Regions from separate parts of the Rahnella sp. 2050 genome, predicted to be linked through region 3. Evidence: predicted binding sites of a transcription regulator. Region 3 holds the regulator's gene; each other region holds the start of a gene.
What was found. Region 3 encodes PurR, which represses purine synthesis genes. Its sites were predicted from a motif close to CANGCAAACGTTTGCNTG; they were not measured.
Positions count from the first base shown of each region.

Region 1: a site for PurR is predicted at 1,908-1,925, ahead of cvpA (colicin V production protein). Genes of this name have one in related genera too.
Region 2: a site for PurR is predicted at 3,952-3,969, ahead of ABIC79_RS19920 (L-serine ammonia-lyase). Genes of this name have one in related genera too.

Region 1 covers NZ_JBEPKE010000001.1:1,256,170-1,263,293, forward strand. Annotated here, with positions in the region: gene purF (amidophosphoribosyltransferase) at 1-1,317, opposite strand, end outside; gene cvpA (colicin V production protein) at 1,348-1,839, opposite strand; gene dedD (cell division protein DedD) at 2,187-2,960, opposite strand; gene folC (bifunctional tetrahydrofolate synthase/dihydrofolate synthase) at 2,950-4,236, opposite strand; gene accD (acetyl-CoA carboxylase, carboxyltransferase subunit beta) at 4,425-5,339, opposite strand; gene ABIC79_RS05475 (DedA family protein) at 5,602-6,270, opposite strand; gene truA (tRNA pseudouridine(38-40) synthase TruA) at 6,330-7,124, opposite strand, start outside.
Region 2 covers NZ_JBEPKE010000006.1:31,245-38,368, forward strand. Annotated here, with positions in the region: gene ABIC79_RS19910 (TerC family protein) at 1-434, shown strand, start outside; gene ABIC79_RS19915 (EAL domain-containing protein) at 511-2,103, opposite strand; gene ABIC79_RS19920 (L-serine ammonia-lyase) at 2,560-3,924, opposite strand; gene ABIC79_RS19925 (CoA pyrophosphatase) at 4,132-4,734, opposite strand; gene pabB (aminodeoxychorismate synthase component 1) at 4,731-6,107, opposite strand; gene ABIC79_RS19935 (YoaH family protein) at 6,269-6,451, shown strand; gene purT (formate-dependent phosphoribosylglycinamide formyltransferase) at 6,542-7,124, opposite strand, start outside.
Region 3 covers NZ_JBEPKE010000006.1:188,783-195,906, reverse strand. Annotated here, with positions in the region: gene ABIC79_RS20645 (C40 family peptidase) at 1-729, shown strand, start outside; gene cydH (cytochrome bd-I oxidase subunit CydH) at 895-984, opposite strand; gene purR (HTH-type transcriptional repressor PurR) at 1,318-2,343, shown strand; gene punR (DNA-binding transcriptional activator PunR) at 2,380-3,285, opposite strand; gene punC (purine nucleoside transporter PunC) at 3,422-4,633, shown strand; gene cfa (cyclopropane fatty acyl phospholipid synthase) at 4,994-6,145, shown strand; gene ABIC79_RS20615 (riboflavin synthase) at 6,224-6,877, opposite strand.

The DNA of each region.
Region 1 (7,124 bases), on a different contig from region 3:
ATCCTGGAAGATCAAGGCATCAGCACCAATTATCTGGTTGATTTCACTGACTTCACGGCCATGGGCAATCAGCTCGTTCGCGCTTGGCATATCGATACCGTACACGTTCGGGAAACGAATTTCCGGCGCCGCAGACGCCAGATAAACACGTCGTGCTCCGGCTTCACGCGCCATCTCAACAATCTGTTGAGAGGTGGTGCCACGCACGATGGAGTCATCCACCAGCAACACGTTTTTATCACGGAATTCAGCGCGGTTAGCATTCAGTTTACGGCGTACAGATTTACGGCGTTCCTGCTGGCCCGGCATGATAAAGGTACGGCCGACATAGCGGTTTTTCACAAATCCCTGACGGTACGGTTTATCCAGGATGCGGGCGATTTCCAGCGCGATATCGCAGGAGGTTTCCGGGATCGGGATCACCACGTCAATATCCAGGTCTTCCCATTCACGGGCAATTTTCGCGCCCAGCTTTTCACCCATACGAACACGGGCGCTGTAGACGGAAATTTTATCGATGAAGGAATCCGGACGCGCGAAATACACGTATTCGAACAGGCACGGATTGTACTGCGGGTTCTCGGCACACATACGGGTGAACAACTGACCTTTTTCGGTGATATACACCGCTTCACCCGGCGCAACGTCGCGCAGGAACTCAAAGCCCAGCGTATCGAGTGCCACACTCTCAGAAGCCACCATGTACTCATTACGGCCATCTTCCAGCGTACGTTTACCGATAACCAGCGGACGGATACCGTGCGGGTCACGGAACGCCAGCATGCCATGACCGATAATCATCGCCACACACGCGTAGGCACCACGGATTTTCAGATTCACTGCGGCAACCGCAGCAAAAATGTTGTCAGCTTCCAGCGGGTAATGCTGGAAACGATCCAGTTCACTCGCCAGGATATTGAGCAGAATCTCAGAATCGGACGTGGTGTTCACATGACGGCGCTGGCCTTCGAACAGGTTGCTGCGCAATTCGTGAGCATTGGTCAGGTTGCCGTTATGGGCAAGGGTAATGCCGAACGGAGAGTTGACGTAAAAGGGTTGAGCTTCTGAAGCGCTGGAACTGCCAGCCGTTGGGTAGCGCACATGGCCGATACCCATGTTGCCCTGTAAGCGTTGCATATGGCGGGCTTCGAAAACATCCTTCACCAGGCCATTCGCTTTACGTAAACGGAAGTTATTATTCGCGTCGATGGTGGTGATGCCTGCGGCATCCTGACCACGGTGTTGTAACACCGTTAACGCGTCATAAATCGACTGGTTTACCGGCATGAAACCGGCGATACCGACAATACCGCACATGTTGTCTTTTCCTCTTCAGCGCTGCCAAAACTAAATATGTTTTGGCAAGAAACTCGACGTGCTCTGCAGGTAGTCAAAGAACCACCTGATGATATAACTGAACTGTGGGATCAACTGGGATTGTTTCCAGTCTTCACTTTGCGAAAAACCGGTAAAAGTATCGAGGAAGAACAGCATCGCGGAGACAATTAACACCCCGCGCAGTGCGCCGAAGCACACACCTAACACCCTGTCAGTGCCGGACAACCCGGTTCTTTCAACCAGTGAACCAATCACATAGTTGACAATTGCACCTACGATCAACGTCGCGATGAACAAGATGGCAATTGCGATCCCGTTTCGAACTAACTCATCTTCGAAACGTGTGAAGTAGATGGCGAGGTAAGGGTAATAATGGCTGGCAACAAAAAAGGCGCAAGCCCAGGTTACCAGCGATAAAGCCTCACGAACAAAGCCACGGATCAAACTGACTAAAGCAGAAAATCCGATAACCGCAATAATGACGTAATCAATCCAGACCATTAACTATTCCAGTGTCTAATCCAGTCACATCTGCCCCGGCATCCAGTTCGCGGCGAATTCTAACAGAAAAAGAAAACGTTTGCGTAGGGGAAATCAGCCGGTCAGACAAATTAATAATAGCGATTAAAAAAACCTTAATCGCAGCATAAACCTATAAAAATCCAACCAGAGGATCTTATAGAAAAAGGGCACAAATCGCTTGTGCCCTCCGTGGTATTTTTTATGTTTTAACGACTCCCTCCCCTGCGAAGGGGAGGGTTGGGGTGGGGTATTAATGGCAACGTTGAATCTGGCGTTGCCCGCTAAACCCCCTCCCCGCCTCCCCCTTCGCAGGGGGAGGAGCAAAGTCAGTGTGCGGAGTAAGCGCGAACCTGCCCACCCAATCCGCTCAGCTGTTGCAGTTGCGGAAGTGACGCTTCGAGTTTCTGCTTCGAGGCATCCGGGCCGACGTACAGGCGCGTGATCTGCCCCTGTACCGGTGTTGCAGGCACTGTGTAAGCACGGAAACCAGACAACCGCAGATTCGCCACAATCTCATTGGCTTTGGCGGCATTTTTCAATGCGCCAAGCTGCACCACATAAGACTGCCCTGTCGGCGCTTTTTCTGCCGGCGCAGCCTTCGGCTGTTCAACCGGTTTTGGCTGTTCAGCAACGGCCTTCGGTTGTTCAACCGGTTTTGGCTGTTCGACCGGCTTCGGTTTCACCGTTGGCTTCGCTTCCACCATCGGTTTCGGTTCGATCACTTTGGGTTTTTGAGGAGCAGGCTGCACCGTTTTTTTCTGCTCAGGCAGTGTGGTGACCGGCGGCGCTTCTATCGTGGTATTACCCGGCGCCACATTGCCATGATTGGCGGCGTTGGTGTTATTGGCAGGACTTGTATCGTCCTGTTCACCATTCATCATCTGATCGGCACCTTCCGGCGGCTGAGCAGGCAAAGATTGCGTGACCGGTGGCACCGAGTCCTGTTCCTCAACATCACCCGGTTTTGGCACCAATGGAATAGACGCAAATTCGTCTTCGTAATGCTTTTTCTTGCCGTCGAGTAAACCAGGCAAAATGATGACACCCAGTGCCACCAGAATGACCGTCCCGACCAGACGATTTTGAAACTTACTTGCCACTGGTTTTCCCCGTGTCTATAGCATCCATTACGTGAGCTACGGTATGGAACGAGCCGCAGACAATCACAATATCCTGAGGAGCCGCCTCCTGCATAGCCTGTTTCCAGGCAGACTCCACATCATCAAACTGGCGCGCCTGCGGCAGATGGACGGTCAGTTCTTCGACACTGGCCCCGCGCGGGCCTTCCAGCGGCGCGCAATACCATTCATCCACCTGCGGCGACAGGCAAGCCAGCGTACCGGCAATATCTTTGTCTTTCAACATTCCGACGACGGCACGCACTTTGCCACCCTTTCGCGGCTGTTCCGCCAGACGTCCGGCCAGATACGCTGCCGCATGCGGATTGTGCGCGACATCCAGGATCAGCCTTGGCGATTCACTCACCGTCTGGAAACGTCCCGGCAAAGCAGCGCGCTGTAAACCGCTGCGCAACGCGGCTTCAGGGATATCCAGTGTTGAATAATGCAGTGCAGCCAGCGCGGTCGCGGCGTTAGCCAGCGGTACATTCGGCAACGGTAAACCTTCCAGCACGTTAACCTCATTACCTTCTTCCCGCGCTGCCCAGCGCCACTGTCCGGCATCCGCAGAAAAATGCCAGTTCACATCGCGGCGGTGTAAATCCGCATGTTTTTCCTGCGCAACCGCAGCAATGGATTGTGGCATATCCGGCTCACCCACCACGGCCGGTTTACCGGCGCGGAAAATACCGGCTTTTTCGCGGCCAATACTTTCGCGGTCAGATCCCAGCCAGTCGGTATGATCCAGCGCAATACTGGTGACGACAGCCACGCTGGCATCGACAATATTAGTCGCATCCAGACGACCGCCCAGCCCGACTTCAAGTATCACCACATCCAGCTTAGCCTGTTTAAACAGCTGCAACGCCGACAATGTGCCGTATTCAAAGTAGGTCAGCGAGATATCGCCACGGCCAGCCTCCAGCCCCGCAAAAGATTCGCAATGCGCAGATTCCGCTAATTCTTCCCCCTGAATACGGACACGTTCAGTGTAGCGCACCAGATGCGGGGAGCTGTAAACGCCCACACGGTAACCCGCCGCCATCAGGATGGATTCCAGCGTCGCGCAGGTGGTGCCTTTACCATTGGTTCCGGCCACGGTGAAAACCAGCGGCGCTGGCGTCAGTAAGTCGAGTTTGGCGGCAACCGCTTTGACCCGGTCAAGGCCAAGCTCAATAGCCTGAGAGTGGAGATGTTCAAGATAATAAAGCCACGTGGCCAAAGGCGACGTGGCTTGGGGAATAAGTTGATTTTGCATGAGTCCCGTTCAACCTTGTCAGGTTCACTTCGACACTACATCACCAGACTGTGACAGCAGGCAATGCCCTCTTTGTCAGATCACACCAACAGAGTAAAAGCACGGCTGTCTGTTTTGCAGAAAAACAGTGTGGGCGGCACAACACGCGGTGGCCGCCCGAATAACTGACCGGCGTTTACCCTGTTCGATCAGGCATCCTGGTTGTCAGCGGCAGAACCGTTGACAGCAACATGGACGTCAGCCACTTTCGGCTCCGGTTGCCCGGTCAGTTTCGCCAGAACGCTGCCCAGTTTGGCGCGCATTTCCGGACGACGTACGATCATATCAATCGCACCTTTTTCGATCAGGAATTCACTGCGCTGGAAGCCCGGCGGCAGTTTTTCACGAACGGTTTGCTCGATAACACGTGGACCGGCAAAACCGATCAGCGCCTTCGGCTCCGCGACGTTAATGTCACCCAGCATTGCCAGACTGGCAGAAACACCGCCCATCGTAGGGTCAGTCAGTACAGAAATGTATGGCAGGCCACGTTCCTGTAACTTCGCCAGTGCTGCACTGGTTTTCGCCATCTGCATCAGCGACATCAGCGCTTCCTGCATACGGGCGCCGCCACTGGCAGAGAAACAGACCAGCGGGCAGTTATCTTCCAGTGCCTGCTCAACGGCACGCACAAAACGTGCCCCCACGACGGACGCCATTGAACCGCCCATGAAAGCAAATTCAAACGATGCGACCACGATTGGCATGCCAAACAGCGTACCTTTCATGACGACCATGGCGTCTTTTTCGTTGGTTTCTTTTTGTGCTGCAACCAGACGATCTTTGTATTTCTTGGAATCTTTAAACTTCAGAACATCTTTAGGCTCAAGCTCACTGCCTAACTCAATCTCACTGCCCTCGTCCATGAAAGTGGACAGACGCATACGCGCGGTAAGGCGCATATGGTGGTCGCACTTAGGGCACACCATGAGATTGCGCTCAAGCTCGGCGCGGTAAAGGACCTGCCCGCAGCTGTCACATTTAGTCCAGACGCCCTCAGGAATACTTGCCTTACGGGTTTGCGAGTCAGTGCTCTTACTAAGAATTCGTTCAATCCAGCTCATCGATAACCTTTCTGTTTGAACCCGGCCGAAGCCAGTCCGCTGTTCATGCTGTAACAAGTCCCCTGAAACCTACCCAAAATCGCCTGTGTACGGGGTGATAAAAAACCTCACACACCGCGCCACAGAAGGGTTGTTCGCAGGAACAGACCATAAATTGTCGCTCATTAAACCATAACGGCCAGACACTGTGGATAAAAAACTGGTCCTACCCTCAGGTTTAATGCCTTAAATTTTAAAGCGCTTGCGTAAAAAACGTACGGAATTAATCCTGTTGACGCTTTTCTTTGGCCGCTGCGCGTTTGTGCCGCCAGATTTCAATCACACCCGGCAGGATGGAAACCACAATGATTGCCACGATCAGTAATTTCAGATTTTCCTGAACAATCGGCAGATCGCCGAAAAGGTAGCCAGCATAGGTAAATAACAGCACCCAAACCAGTGCACCAATCACGTTATACGCAGCGAAATGGCGGTAAGACATTTGCCCCATACCGGCCACAAACGGTGCAAACGTGCGGACGATCGGCACGAAGCGCGCAAGAATAATCGTTTTGCCGCCATGTTTCTCGTAAAACTTATGCGTCTTGTCCAAATAACTGCGACGGAAAATCTTTGAATCAGGATTACTGAACAGACGTTCACCAAATACCCGTCCGATAGTGTAGTTCACCGCATCGCCGAGTATCGCCGCAATCGCCATCAGGAACGCCATCAGATGAACGTTCATGTCGTTGCCCGGCAACGCCGCCAGCGCACCTGCTACGAACAATAATGAGTCACCCGGCAGGAAAGGTGTCACCACCAGACCGGTTTCGCAGAACAAAATCAGGAATAAAATGCCGTAAACCCAGATGCCATACTGCGCAACCAGCTCCGCTAAATGCACATCAATATGCAAAATAAAATCAATGACAAAGTGAATAAAACCCATTTGATTTTCCACCTCTTTCCGGTTTAACAGCCCATTTAAACAATCGCTTGATCCGTTTCTTAATCTTCGAGGAACAGGGGTCCCATATTCACCTGAGGCAGCGCAAATTTCTCAGGGTAATCCACGCAGACCAGATATAACCCTTCAGGCTTGCCCGTAGCTGCCGCAAGATTGCGATCTTTCGCTGCCAGTAGCTCTCCCATCCAGCCAACAGGCTGATTACCGGCACCGATTTCCACCAGGCTCCCCACGATATTGCGCACCATGTGATGAACAAACGCATTAGCCTTGATATCGACCACCACATAGCTGCCGTGACGGCTCACATTCACATGCATCACATAACGCCACGGCGTACGCGACTGGCACTGTGATGCACGAAAAGACGTGAAATCGTTCTCACCCAGCAACGCCTGACCGGCAAGCTGCATTTTTTCGACGTCGAGCGGCATGTGAACATGGGTCACGCCGGCATGCAAAATCGCTGAACGGTAACGGTTGTTATAAATAACGTATCGATACCGGCGGGCGGTGGCGCTGAAACGGGCATGAAAATCCTCGCCCACATTCGCACACCAGCGCACAGCGATATCTTTGGGCAAATGGGTATTCACCCCCATCGTCCATGCCGCGTCTTTGCGCAGCACCGGCGTGTCGAAATGCACCACCTGCCCCGTTGCGCTGACGCCTGCGTCTGTACGCCCGGCGCAAAACACGACGATCGGTGCATTGGCCACACGGCTCAGTGCTTTTTCCAGACACTCCTGCACGCTGGCGACGCCCTGCTGACGCTGCCAGCCAAAATAGGCACTGCCGTCATATTCAATGCCTAACGCCACACGTCCGGCAACCGG
Region 2 (7,124 bases), 160 kb from region 3:
CCATGGACGTCATCAACTTGTTGGCCGTTCTGCGTAAAGCCAAAGGTCGTCTGGTGATGGTCAGCAATGAGTTTGGTGTGATTCAGGGGCTGGTGACGCCGCTGGATGTGCTGGAGGCCATCGCGGGTGAATTCCCGGACGAAGATGAAACGCCGGACGTCGTGACTGACGGTGATAGCTGGATTGCTAAAGGCGGAACCGATTTGCATCTGTTGCAGCAAATTCTGGACGTCAAAACGCTGGTGAATGCTGACGACGATTTTGCTTCTCTTGCCGGGCTGCTGCTGTCGAAATCAGGACAAATGCCGGTCGTGGGTGAAGTGATCGAAATGGCGTCGCTGCACTTTGAAATTCTTGACGTGTCGGAATACCGTATCGAACGCGTGCGTATTACGCGGCTGAAATCAGAAGACAAATGGGATGAAGACCAGTAACGGGGCTTTATTTCGGGATGTAAAACGGCGACTCAGGTCGCCGTTTTTTATGGTCGGGGAAAACGGGTTCTCACCTTCAGACCGGATCTGTATTATCCTGCAATTCCATGTTCTGCGTAGTTTTTTTATAACGTTCCAGCCAGATTGGGAATACTTCTATAGGCATCGGGCGGGCAAAGTAGTAGCCCTGCAATGAATCGACCCTGCGTTCGCGCAGATAATCTACCTGCTCACGGGTTTCCACCCCTTCAGCAATCAGCTTTAGATTGAGACGCTGCGCCAGTGTGATGATGGTATCCGTGACGGTGGCGTTAATCGCATCGGTGCCAATTGAGGCCGTAAACGCCTGATCGATTTTCAGCACATCGGGATTAAGGGTTTTGAGATAGCTCAGGGAACTGTGACCCGTCCCGAAATCATCAATGGCCAGCAGAATACCCATTTCTTTCAACTGTGAAATCTCAGCAGCACGTAACTCCTGTAACCGCGTCCGTTCCGTCAGCTCCAGCATGAGAGAAACTGACGGCTGCGCCGGAAGCCACAGCTTTCGGATGTCATCAACAATTTCCATATTATTAAAGTGTTGTGCTGCAACATTAATACTGACGTAAAAACCCGGCGTTGCCGGAAATACGGACAGATTTTCAGCGACTGTCTGAATGAGATAGCGTGTCAGCGCAATGATTAAGCCGTGCTGTTCAGCCAGAGGAATAAACACATCGGGCGAAACCCATTCCTGCCGGCGGTTTTTCCAGCGCATCAGTGTTTCCACGCCAATACAACGGCCATCCGTACTGTTAATAATGGGCTGACAATAAACTTTAAACTCGCGGTGGGAAATGCCGTGGCTGATCGGATAAGCCAGACTGATGCGACTGCCAGAGAACAGATATATGGCTGTTGCTGTCAGCAGGCTGATCAGAACCGACAGCGGCAGATGTGAAAACAGCTCCTCCCAGGCCAGTGTGCTGGCTTCTTCACCATAAATAGAGACCGCAAAATCATATTTTTCCGATCGGGCGCTTAGCAAAGGGGCGCGCGGCAGGGCACTGGTGTTGATGATTGAATTTTTGCCGTATTCGAGATTTTGTTGTCCGACGTTGAGAACGATGTGGCTGGCATAAGGCGGCTGGGGCTCGAGCAGGAAATTCGACAAGATCCCGATGTTATAGACAAACAGTTCACCGTTAAGATTATCCGGTGTGGTCGGATGCCATAAAACCAGCGTCGGTGTATTGACACGGCTCCATTTCGAGGCGCGCAACTCAAGTTGGGTTTTACCCTGTGCGAAGGAAGGCAAGGTTTGATTGAAATTCAGATCCAGCGTGCCTACCAGGCTTGAACAAACAATGGTGCCGTTGCTGACGAGACTGATTGAACGTAATGTTTGCATGCGGGCGACGGTTTGTTGCAACAGAGGTTGCTGTGCCTTACAGGCGAGTGTCTGGTCGAAAGGAATAATTTTGCCGGCCGGAGAAGCGGGTTCAAGCAATTTTTCCAGTTTTTCAACGGTGTGAACAGCCACACGTTTTTGATCTTCGGCGATAACCTGGGCTTGTTCGTAGATACGAATGCCCAGCGTCAGAAGCAGCGTACATATCCCCATTGCACTGGCGAGGGCAATGCGATAGTAGCGATACTTCGCGAGTCCGGTCTGGGAGAACAGCATCGTTCTAATCCTTTTATCCCGAGTTAAAGGCAGGCTCAAAATTATTATTTTAAAGGGTTACCGATGCGTAACAGCCATTTCGTTTTTATAGAGAGTAGCTGTAAATCGTCGGGCGCTCAGTTTGAGTAGCGGCAAACTCCCTATATTTCTCTGTTCAAATCGAAAAAAAAACATACAGGTGACAGTGTCACTGAGGTTTTTCCTGTCCATTTCCGACATTTACGCAGACGTAATAAGGGGGACCCGGACAGGGGAAATCAGGCGGAAATCAGCATGCCGCACCTGCAGGGTATAATGCAAGTCTCACTACCATTATGTATTGATAATACAACAGGTTGTTGTTAGCGAAGGTTTTATTGCTGCCGGCTACCGGCCAGGTGGTATTTCCTGCGGTAAATTGGTTGAAATTAATACAACCTGAAAATACCGCAGGAAGAGGTCATCTTTTCGACCGGATCAGTCGCACTGAACCTTAATCGCCAGACCGCCACGCGAGGTTTCCCGATATTTGGAATTCATATCTTTACCGGTTTCGTACATTGTCTCAATGACTTTATCCAATGAAACTCTCGGCTCACTGGTGCGGCGTAATGCCATACGGGCGGCATTAATGGCTTTCACTGACGCGATGGCATTACGTTCGATGCACGGTACCTGAACCTGTCCGGCAACAGGGTCACAGGTTAATCCCAGATTGTGTTCCATGCCAATTTCGGCCGCAACGCACACCTGTTCCGGGCTGCCGCCAAGCAATTCCGTCAAGCCTGCCGCCGCCATTGAACAGGCTACGCCAACTTCACCCTGACAGCCCACTTCAGCGCCTGAAATCGACGCATTCATTTTATACAGAATACCGATAGCACCGGAACTCAGGAAATAACGCAGATAAATGTCCGGGCTGACCGACTGAATGAACTGGTCATAATACGCCAGCACCGCAGGCACAATGCCGCATGCGCCGTTGGTGGGGGCCGTCACGACACGTCCGCCTGCCGCGTTTTCTTCGTTAACCGCGAGGGCAAACATATTCACCCAGTCGATCACGTTCATCGGGTCACTGGAAAGTTTGTCGTTAGACACCAGCATCCGGCGCAGGGCAGAAGCACGACGCGGCACCCGCAACGGGCCAGGCAGAACGCCTTCGGTATTCAGGCCGCGATCGATACAGGCCTGCATGGTGTGCCAGATTTTCTCGAAATACTGCTCAATGTCCTGCTTACTGTGCTGCGCCAGCTCGTTTTTCATCACCAGGCCGGATAATGACAGCCCGGTTTCCTTACATTTTGCCAGCATTTCACTGGCCGAATTAAAGCTGTACGGCACCGCCACTTCATCCAGCACAGGCTGACCGAAATGCTCGTCATCAACGATAAAGCCGCCGCCGACCGAGTAATAGGTTTTGCTGTAAATCATCTTGTCGCCAGCAAAAGCGTGAATTTGCATGGCGTTTTCGTGACGCGGTAAATTCTCCCCGCGGAACACCATACCGGTATCACGTGGGAAATCGACTTCATGCTGGGTTCCGCCCAGCGGCAGACGCTCACGTTGCTCAACGTCGCGGATAAAATGTGGAATGCCGTCGATGTCGACGGTATCTGGCTGATTGCCCGCCAGACCTAAAATAATGGCGATATCTGTGTGGTGGCCTTTACCTGTCAGAGACAAAGAACCAAAAACGTCCACGGCGACACGCGTAACGGCAGGCATCATGCCCTTTTCCAGCAGGTCATCAGCGAACTGTTTGCCTGCTTTCATCGGGCCCAAAGTATGGGAACTGGAAGGGCCAATCCCGACCTTGAACATGTCGAAAACGCTAATCACGTCGAATACTCCTGTAATAGATTGCGGCAGGGAACGGGATCCCTGGCTTCCATAAATGAACCAACACCAGAGACAGCCCTTATGGACGGGTCTCTTGTTCTTATGGATAGACTTATAGTTTAAAAGGGCTGAGAGGCAAAAGTTTCATTTTTCGCATGAAATAAACTTATTTGATGCAAAAGTGTGATCGTAATGTAATCACTGAGCTCAGACTTCAACCTGCCGGGCCAACTGACGGATGATTCCCGCCGTCAGCCCCCAGACAAATTGTTGCTGATACCAGGACAGATAAACCCGGTGGTGAGTGCCTCTGCGGTGAATATCCAGAGGGTGATAACGAGCGAGATCAAAGGCTTCCCGCAGCGGCATTTCAAACAACTCGGCGACTTCATCTTCCGCGGGATGCAGTGGTACATCAACAGGCAACAGCCCGATAACCGGCGTGACCTGAAAACCGCTGCTGCTGTCCTGCGGCGACAGTGTGCCTAATATATGAACCTGTTCAGGGGGGATCGCGACCTCTTCATGCGCTTCGCGTAATGCGGTGGCAATAATTGAGGCATCGGAAGCATCTGCTGCACCACCGGGAAAGGCGACCTGGCCGGCGTGTTTACGCAACTGATCGGAGCGGCGCGTCAGTAAAAGGGTCGGTTCCGGACGGCAGATAATCGGGATCAACACAGCGGCGTGGCGGGTTCCGCGCAACGCCGCAGCAGGCAGGCGCGGCTGCTGCAATTGAAAACGCAGGATGAAATCTTCCACAGCAGGTGAAAACGTCTGTAAGGGCGCGTGTTGTTCCAGCAGCGTCACGGCTGTATTTCTCCTAATTCAGGCAGAATACGGGCAATCTTATCAAAAGTTTCCTGATATTCCGCCTGTTCCTGACTGTCAGCGACGATCCCGCCACCCGCCCAGCAGTAAATTTTGCCCTGTGCGGTGAGCAATGTGCGGATGGTGATATTGCTGTCCATCGTGCCGCAGCAACTCAGATATGCAATGCTGCCGCAATAGCCGTTGCGCCGGTGCGGTTCAAGTTCTTCGATAATTTCCATGGCACGCACTTTGGGTGCACCGGTAATGGAGCCACCGGGGAAACAGGCACGCAATAAGGCGCTGGCGTGACAGGTTTCGGGTAACCGGGCGGTGATCGTGCTGACCAGATGATGGACGGCGGGGAAGGGCTCCACAACGAACAGCTCCGGCACCCGCACACTGCCGGGTGTCGCCACGCGGCCGATATCGTTACGCAGCAAATCGACAATCATCAGGTTTTCGGCGCGATCCTTTTCCGATGCCGCCAGTCGTTCTGCCTGCTGCATATCCTCAGTCGGATCTTCGCAGCGCGGCAGCGTTCCCTTAATCGGACGGGTCTGGATCTCAGCGTCTTTCAGCCAGATGAAACGCTCGGGTGAAAGACAGACAACGGCATTTTCCGGCAGACGCAGAAACGCGGAGAAAGGGGCGCGGTTAGCCTGATTGAGGCGCAGGAAAGCCTGCCATTCATCGCCGCTGTATTCTGTCGAAAACCGCTGCGCCAGATTGATCTGATAGCAATCACCACTGTGAATATATTCCTGAATCTTACGGAATTTCTCACCGTATTCTTCGCGGCTCATATTTGCCCGCCACGGCGCATGTAAACGGAAAGGCGCAGGAGAAGGAACAGGTTGGTACTGGGCCAGCCAGCGTAAACGTTCAGAAATGTCACCATGGCAAATCAGCGTCAGGCGCTGTAAATGGTGATCGGCAATCAGCGCCCAGTCATAAATCCCTGCCGCCATATCCGGCAGGTCAATATCCCGTGCTGCAGTTTCAGGCAATGTTTCTATCCTGCGCCCCAGGTCATAACCGAACAAACCCAGTGCGCCGCCCAGAAAAGGAAAATCCGCTGAACTTTCTGCCTGTAAACCGGCCACTGCCATTTGCTCTTCCAGTAAAGCAAACGGATCTTCAGTCCGGGTTTCGGCCATGCCGTTGTGCTCAATCTGCGTTAGCTTGCCACGTGTGGTCAGCGTGATCAGCGGATCGGCCACCAGAATATCGAAACGATTATGCTGGTGCTGTGCCGAACCTGAATGCAGTAACATCGCCCACGGCAAAGCAGAAAGCGGCGCGAACCGTTCAGTTATTGCATCGGGTTGATAAGGTAATGAATGGAAAACAACGGGTTGGGCGAATGGCATGACGGGTATGAGTTTCTCTGGCGCAGTGACTATTTTTCAGGATCCTAACACAGATCGGGCTGCCTGAAAGCAGCGCAGGCGATTTGCGTGAATAAGGCGTATACTGTGCAACCCCGCACTGCGCGGGCTTTTTATTATCACCCGTACAACAGGACACTCCCATGCTGACAGGTATGCCTTCATTATCACATCACGAACAAGAACAGGCCGCCGATCGTATCCGCCAGTTAATGGAAAACGGCATGAGCAGCGGCGAAGCCATTGCGACCGTTGCAGAAGAAATCCGCGAAACGCATAAAGGTGACCGTGTGACCGTCATTTTTGATGACGAAGACGACGAATAAAACGTTGCTCCGCAGTTTCCCTTTGCTGCAAAGAAAAACCGGACTCTTTTCAGGCGTCCGGTTTTTTTTCATCTCAGCGTCAGGAATGGATTAGCCTTTAACCACCACTGCAGCCGCTGCCTGTTTGGCCTGTTCCACGGCGTCTTCAACGTTGTCCGCCGTCGCCAGCGCTACGCCAAGGCGGCGCTTACCACTGATTTCCGGCTTACCGAACAGACGGATCTGGTTGTAACCGGTCAGTGCGTTTTCCAGGCCCGTAAACGTCACGTTGTTGCTGGTCAGTTCCGGCAGGATCACGGCAGAAGCGGAAGGGCCGAACTGGCGGATATTGCCCACCGGCAGACCGAGGAATGCGCGCACATGCAGGGCGAACTCTGATAAATCCTGAGAAATCAGCGTTACCATCCCGGTGTCGTGCGGGCGAGGTGACACTTCGCTGAAGATCACTTCATCACCACAAACAAACAGTTCAACGCCAAACAGGCCTTTACCGCCCAACGCTTTCACCACTTTCTCTGCGATGTCTTTGGCGCGCTGCAATGCAAGGTCTGTCATCTGCTGTGGCTGCCAGGATTCGCGGTAATCACCGTCTTCCTGACGGTGTCCGATTGGCGCACAGAAATGAATACCATCAACGGCGCTGATCGTCAGCAGGGTGATTTCAAAATCAAAC
Region 3 (7,124 bases):
AAAACTAAAATCGCGCCAGTGACAGAACAAAAAATTCAGGACAAGAATTCGAAGAAGAAAGTTAAAAGTACCGAACTGGCTAAACGAAAGACCACGACGGAGAAAAGTGTCAAAACGACCCGGGCCGAAAGTAAAAAAGAAAAGACACTGAAGACCACGCGGGCCGAAAGCAAAACAGTGAAACACGCCAAAACCCGTTCACTCGCGAAAAACAGCACGGAAAGGGTCAGTAAAAAAGAAGCGTATGGCCGGCACCGTAAAGGTAAAAAGCCCGAAGAAGACAGCAAACCGATTACGCTAAGTGCAACGCATAAAAAACGCTATCAGCATGCCCAGCAAACGGCGATGACCAAACTGATGCATCAGGTAGGAAAACCGTATCGCTGGGGCGGAACCTCGCCGAATACCGGTTTTGATTGCAGCGGCTTAGTCTATTACGCCTACAAAGATTTGATCCGTATTAAAATGCCACGCACAGCGAATGAAATGTATCACCTGCGCGATGCGGCTCCGGTTAAACGCGGCGAACTTGAAAGCGGTGATCTGGTGTTCTTCAGAATCAATAACCGCGGCGCAGCAGACCATGTTGGTGTTTACGTGGGGAACGGCAAGTTTATTCAGTCTCCAAGAACGGGCGAAGACATTAAAATCACCTCTCTCGGCGACGATTACTGGCAAGATCATTATGTGGGTGCACGCCGGGTAATGACGCCGAAAACGATCCGATAATAAACAATTCGTTAAGTCTGAAGTTTCGCTAATCAGCCATTGAATAGCATTTAACGAAGAGTTTCTGCAGGGAAGAGTATCGGCGGTAACGGCCACTGCGTAAAATTGAAAAGGGCGATTCCTGTAACAGGAATCGCCCTTTTTTATGGCGGTTCACTTACTGAATCAGTTCATCACCGCAGTGAAGCTGAAAGCGATAATCATAAGCAAAGCGCATACCGTGGTGATCAACGATAATTTCAGGTTGCTGTCCATCAAACCCCCTTTCGGATCAAATTGTGGCATTTTTTAAGCCACACTAATTGTGTGCCAACGCATTTTCGCATAATTAACATTTAAAATCTTGTGCTGAATGACAATGTATCCCTGAGAATTTTACTTCCACTTTCCTGCATTATAAGAGAAAATTGTCGGTTAACACGCCTGTGTGCCGGTTGATTTCACCCGAGAGCATTTCACGCCTCATTCTGAAGAATCCACCCAACGATTTCACTGCCCTTTTAGAAGCCAGCAGTGAGATCCACGCAAGCAAACGATTAACATAATGCTAACGTGCTGAAACACGTGAGTTCAGGAGTCATTGTTTACATGGCAACGATTAAAGATGTCGCAAAGCGCGCTGGCGTTTCCACTACAACCGTGTCGCACGTCATCAATAAAACACGTTTCGTCGCCGAAGAAACCAAAGAAGCGGTTCTCCTTGCAATCAAAGAGTTACATTACTCGCCGAGTGCTGTAGCCCGCAGTCTGAAGGTCAATAACACCAAAACGATCGGTCTGCTTGCCACCTCCAGCGAAGCGCCCTATTTTGCCGAAGTGATTGAAGCCGTAGAAAACAGCTGCTTCTCCAAAGGCTATACGCTGATTTTGTGTAACTCGCATAATAATCTGGAAAAACAACAAGCCTACCTGCAAATGCTGGCGCAAAAACGCGTCGATGGCTTGCTGGTGATGTGCGCGGAATATCCTGATGAGTTGCTCAATATGCTCGAGGAGCACCGTTCGATCCCAATGGTGGTCATGGACTGGGGCGAAGCGCGTAAGAACTTCACCGACAGCATTATTGATAATGCTTTCGAAGGGGGTTACATGGCCGGGCGTTATCTGATTGAACGCGGTCATCGTGATATTGGGGTGATCCCGGGCCAACTGGCACGTAATACCGGCGGTGGCCGCTTCCAGGGTTTTGTGAAAGCACTGACTGAAGCCAATATTCCGCTGCGTGACGAATGGGTGGTTCAGGGCGATTTCGAGCCGGAATCGGGCTATCAGGCGATGCATAAAATTCTGATGCAGAAGCACCGCCCGACTGCCGTATTTTGTGGCGGCGATGTGATGGCAATGGGCGCAATCTGTGCCGCAGACGAACTGGGCCTGCGCGTCCCTCAGGATATTTCCGTAATCGGTTACGACAATGTGCGTAACGCCCGTTACTTCTCCCCCGCGCTGACAACCGTGCATCAGCCGAAAGAACGTCTGGGTGAAATGGCCTTTACCATGTTGCTGGACAGAATTGTCAGTAAGCGTGAAGAGTCTCAGACCATTGAGGTGCATCCGAAACTGGTCGAACGCCGTTCCGTAGCCGATGGTCCGTACCGCGATTACCGCCGTTAACAGATATCGAACGCCTGCAGATGCAGGCGTTTTTTTCTAATCACGCAGCCATTCCTGATTCATGGTTTCTGTATCGCCCATATATTCCAGCAACCAGGCCAGCGAGGGTGACGGATTGCTTTGATCCCACGTCAGGCAACACGGGCTGTCGGGAAACGTATTTTCCAGCGTCAGCACCTGCAACTTTTTCTGTTCTATCCACGGCGTGACGCGATGAACCGGCATCATACCCACGCATAAGCCTTCGGTCAGGCATTCCAGCGCACAGGTCCAGTCTGGCACGACCAGCCGCCGCTGGTTATCAAGCGTCCATGTATCCCGCTTAGGCAATGTCCGGGAGGTGTCTTCCAGACAGAGTGCAGGATAAGGCCGCAACTCATCATCATTCAGCGCGCCGGATAACTGAGCCAGCGGATGTTGCGGGCTGACGACGCAATGCCAGTCCATAAATCCCATGTCACGAAAACTGAAGCCCCCGCCAACCGGTATCGCGCGTGTAGCACCGATCGCCACGTCTGCCCGCCCGTCAACCAGCGCATCCCAGACACCATTAAACACTTCTGAGTGAATAATGAGTTCGGTGTCCGCAAAATGGCGGTAGAAATCGAGCACCAGACGCCGTGTCCGTGCGGGTTTTACAATCCGGTCAACCGCCACACGTAATTCGCCGCGCCAGCCGTTCGCCACCTGCTGACACTGCCGGCGCGTGGCTATCATTTTTTTTGTCAGAATCCGCGCTTCATCGACAAAAACCTTTCCCGCAGGCGTCAGTACCACGTCACGATGGCGACGTTCAAACAACGGCACGGCCAGCCACTGCTCAAGCTGACGGACGGTATAGCTGATAGCAGAAGGTACGCGGTGCAAATCTTGCGCTGCCGCACTAAAACTACCTGTTCTTGCCACGGCATCTACCACTTCAAGGGCGTATTCTGACCACATAATTCAGCCTTCAATATTTTTGATAGCAGAGTGCAAATATTAGCGTTTCACAAGCCTGTTATCAAAGCGTTAAACTCCGCCTCCGGTATGTAATCTGCATCACATCATCTGCAATAAATAAATTAATGAGACGATAATGAAACCCTCCTTTGGATTTATGCTCTATCTCGCGGGACTGAGCATGCTGGGCTTTTTAGCCACTGATATGTATCTGCCTGCGTTCAGCGCCATGCAAACCAGTCTGATGACCAGCCCCGGGATGATCAGCGCAAGTCTGAGCATTTTTCTCGGCGGATTTGCTCTCGGTCAGTTGTTATGGGGGCCGTTGTCAGACAGGATCGGCCGTAAACCGGTATTGCTTCTTGGTCTGACACTGTTTGCGGTCGGTTGTCTGGGCGTTATCTGGGTTGAGAATGTACGCGCCCTTCTGGCCCTGCGCTTCTTACAGGCGATGGGCGTTTGTGCCGCCGCAGTCACCTGGCAGGCAATCGTTGTTGACCGTTTCTCTGCCGATGTGGCGAAAAAAACCTTCGCCAGCATTATGCCGTTAGTGGCTCTTTCTCCGGCACTGGCACCATTACTTGGTGCGTGGGTACTCAATCATTTTGACTGGGAAGCCATTTTTGCTCTGCTGACCGCAGTCGCCGTCGTCCTGGTGCTGACGACGCTGACTCTGCGTGAGAATAAACCGGCAAAACAAGCGAAGGCTGATAAAACAGGGTTTGCGACGTTACTGAAATCGCCTGTTTACAGCGGGAATGTCATGATTTATGCCGCCTGTTCAGCCGGATTCTTTGCGTGGTTAACGGGTTCACCGTTTATCCTGAGCGACATGGGTTATTCACCCGGTGCCATCGGGCTGAGCTATGTCCCGCAGACTATTGCTTTCCTGCTTGGTGGTTTTGGTTGCCGTGTTGTGATCAGCAAGCTGGACGGTAATAAAATTCTGCCATGGTTACTGGCGGGTTACGGCGTCAGTATGGTGACTTTGTTCTGTGTTGCCATGTTCACGGATGCCGGGCTGATTAGCCTGCTGATCCCTTTCTGTCTGATGGCTTTGGTGAATGGTGCAACCTACCCAATTGTTGTCGCAAATGCATTAATGCCGTTTCCTGCTAATACAGGCAAGGCGGCAGCATTGCAAAATACGCTGCAGCTCGGGCTGTGCTTCCTTGCCAGCTTGCTGGTTTCCGCATTTATTGTGCATCCGCTCATGGCGACAGTCACGATCATGCTGTCTACACTATTGTTGGTAGTTTTGGGCCGCTGGCTCTCTTTGCAGCATGAAAGCCCGCAAGACAATGGACAGGAATCAGAGCAGGAAGCTCAGACAAGGCATGCTAATTAATAGTGATAATACCCTGATGTAACAGTCACTTAACGGGCATTTTCATTCATCACGATTAACTATTGAGAATGCCTGCCAGCGAGCCTATACTCAACAAAACCAAATAAAATAGCACTTTTACAAAACTTTTATCACATACTTAAGCCAGACGCGCGGACAGTGTCACACTTATTTTTTTGTACTTTTTCAAGGATGATTTTCCTGCACGTCTTACGGCGCGCAGGCGTTCTTCTTAATTTCCTCTGTTGGTGTCGAATATCGGGCGAGGCGCTAGTCGTCTGTTCTCATAAAGACCTGCAAAAATAGCCTTTGCTTTTCCCGGCAGGTTAATAAGTCAGAAGAGAAAGTGATGGAGAAGCTATGAGTTCATCGTGTATAGAAGATCAAAGCATTCAGGACAATCAGTGGTACCGGATCGCCAGTGAAATGCTGGCGATGGCAGATATTCAGGTAAACGGTAATCGTCCTTTCGACCTTAAAGTAAAAAACACTGACTTCTTTAAGCGTGTTTTACAGGAAGGTTCTCTGGGCCTCGGTGAAAGTTATATGGACGGTTGGTGGGAATGCGACCGTCTGGATATCTTTTTCCAGCGCGTTATTCGTGCCGGTTTGGAAAGTAAACTCCCCCACCATTTTAAAGATACTTTACGTGTCGCCGCAGCACGCCTGACCAATCTGCAATCCCGCAAACGGGCGTGGATTGTTGGCAAAGAGCATTATGATCTGGGCAACGATTTATTTACTCTGATGCTCGACCCGTACATGCAATATTCCTGCGGCTACTGGAAAGAGGCCACTACGCTTGAAGAAGCACAGGAAGCAAAACTCAAAATGATCTGTGACAAGCTGCAATTAAAACCGGGACAGCGCTTGCTGGATATCGGTTGCGGCTGGGGTGGATTATCAGAGTTTGCGGCAAGAAATTATGGCGTGAGCGTTGTGGGTGTCACGATTTCTGCTGAACAACAAAAACTGGCTCAAAAACGCTGTGAAGGGCTGGATGTCACAATCCTGCTGCAGGATTACCGTGACCTTAATGATCAGTTTGACCGCATTGTTTCTGTCGGAATGTTTGAGCATGTGGGTCCGAAAAATTATCAGACCTATTTTAATGTCGCCAAACGCAATATCAAACCTGACGGCATTTTCCTGCTGCACACCATCGGTTCTAATAAAACAGACCTTAATGTCGATCCGTGGATTGATAAATACATCTTCCCCAACGGTTGCCTGCCGTCGGTTCAACAAATTGCACAAACCAGTGAGTCATTATTTGTAATGGAAGACTGGCACAATATCGGCGCTGATTATGACCGCACGCTGATGGCGTGGAATGAACGCTTCCAGAAACACTGGCCGGAACTGGCGGAAAAATACGGTGAACGTTTCCACCGCATGTTCACCTACTACCTGAATGCCTGCGCCGGTGCTTTCCGCGCCCGGGACATTCAGTTGTGGCAAGTCGTCTTTAGCCCGCAAGGCGTTGATGGCGGAATGCGCGTACCACGCTGATGGTTGTATGCGTTAGCTAATAAAAAACCGGACACTGAATGTCCGGTTTTTTTATGTCAATAAAGGGTCTGAGATAACTTATTCGGCTTTATCGATCATCGCCTGTGCCGTAGCGATCGCCGCTTCACGACTGGCTAATACGCGTTCGACCGTATCGACAATCGCCTGAGTTTGCGGATCGATTTCGATATTAATTTTGTCGCCCAGACGTTTCGTGCCCAGCGTTGTGCGTTGCAAGGTTTCCGGAATTAAATGTACACAGAAACGGGTGCGGGTCACTTCACCGATGGTGAGACTAATACCGTCGATCCCGATATAACCTTTATGTAATACATATTTCATCAAATCTTCATGCGGCATACGGAACCAGATCTGACGGTTATTTTCTGACGTCAGGATTTTTGCCACTTCCGCCGTACAAATAATATGACCAGACATTAAATGTCCGCCAATTTCATCATTAAAACGCGCTGCACGTTCCAGATTAACTGAGTCGCCCTCTTTCAGTTCGCCCAGATTTGTCAGGCGCAGGGTTTCTTTCATCAGATCAAAACTCACCAGGTCACCGTTCACTTCAGTCACCGTCAGGCAGCAACCGTTGTGTGATACCGATGCGCCGAGTTGCAGGTTATCCAGCATATCTTCAGGTAAACGAACAACATGGGTACGGAAATTGGGTTTCTCGTCGATCGATACGACCGTGCCGGTTCCCTGTACAATTCCGGTAAACATAGCCTTTTCCTCAATGTTTGAATCTGTTGTATTAAAACGTCACTCCGTTCAGTTTGCCGCAGAATTAATTGAAAGCCAAATCTCTGCAAGAAGAAATAGCACCGTCTGCTTCAATTCCATTATTTAACCAGCTATTAACAGCTTTGTTTGCTTAAAAATACCGACAATGTACAATCTTCGGACTATTTCTCTCTGTTTAATGCCATCTGTTGTGGCGTTTTTTATTCAATATAATCAAGAAAAAAGG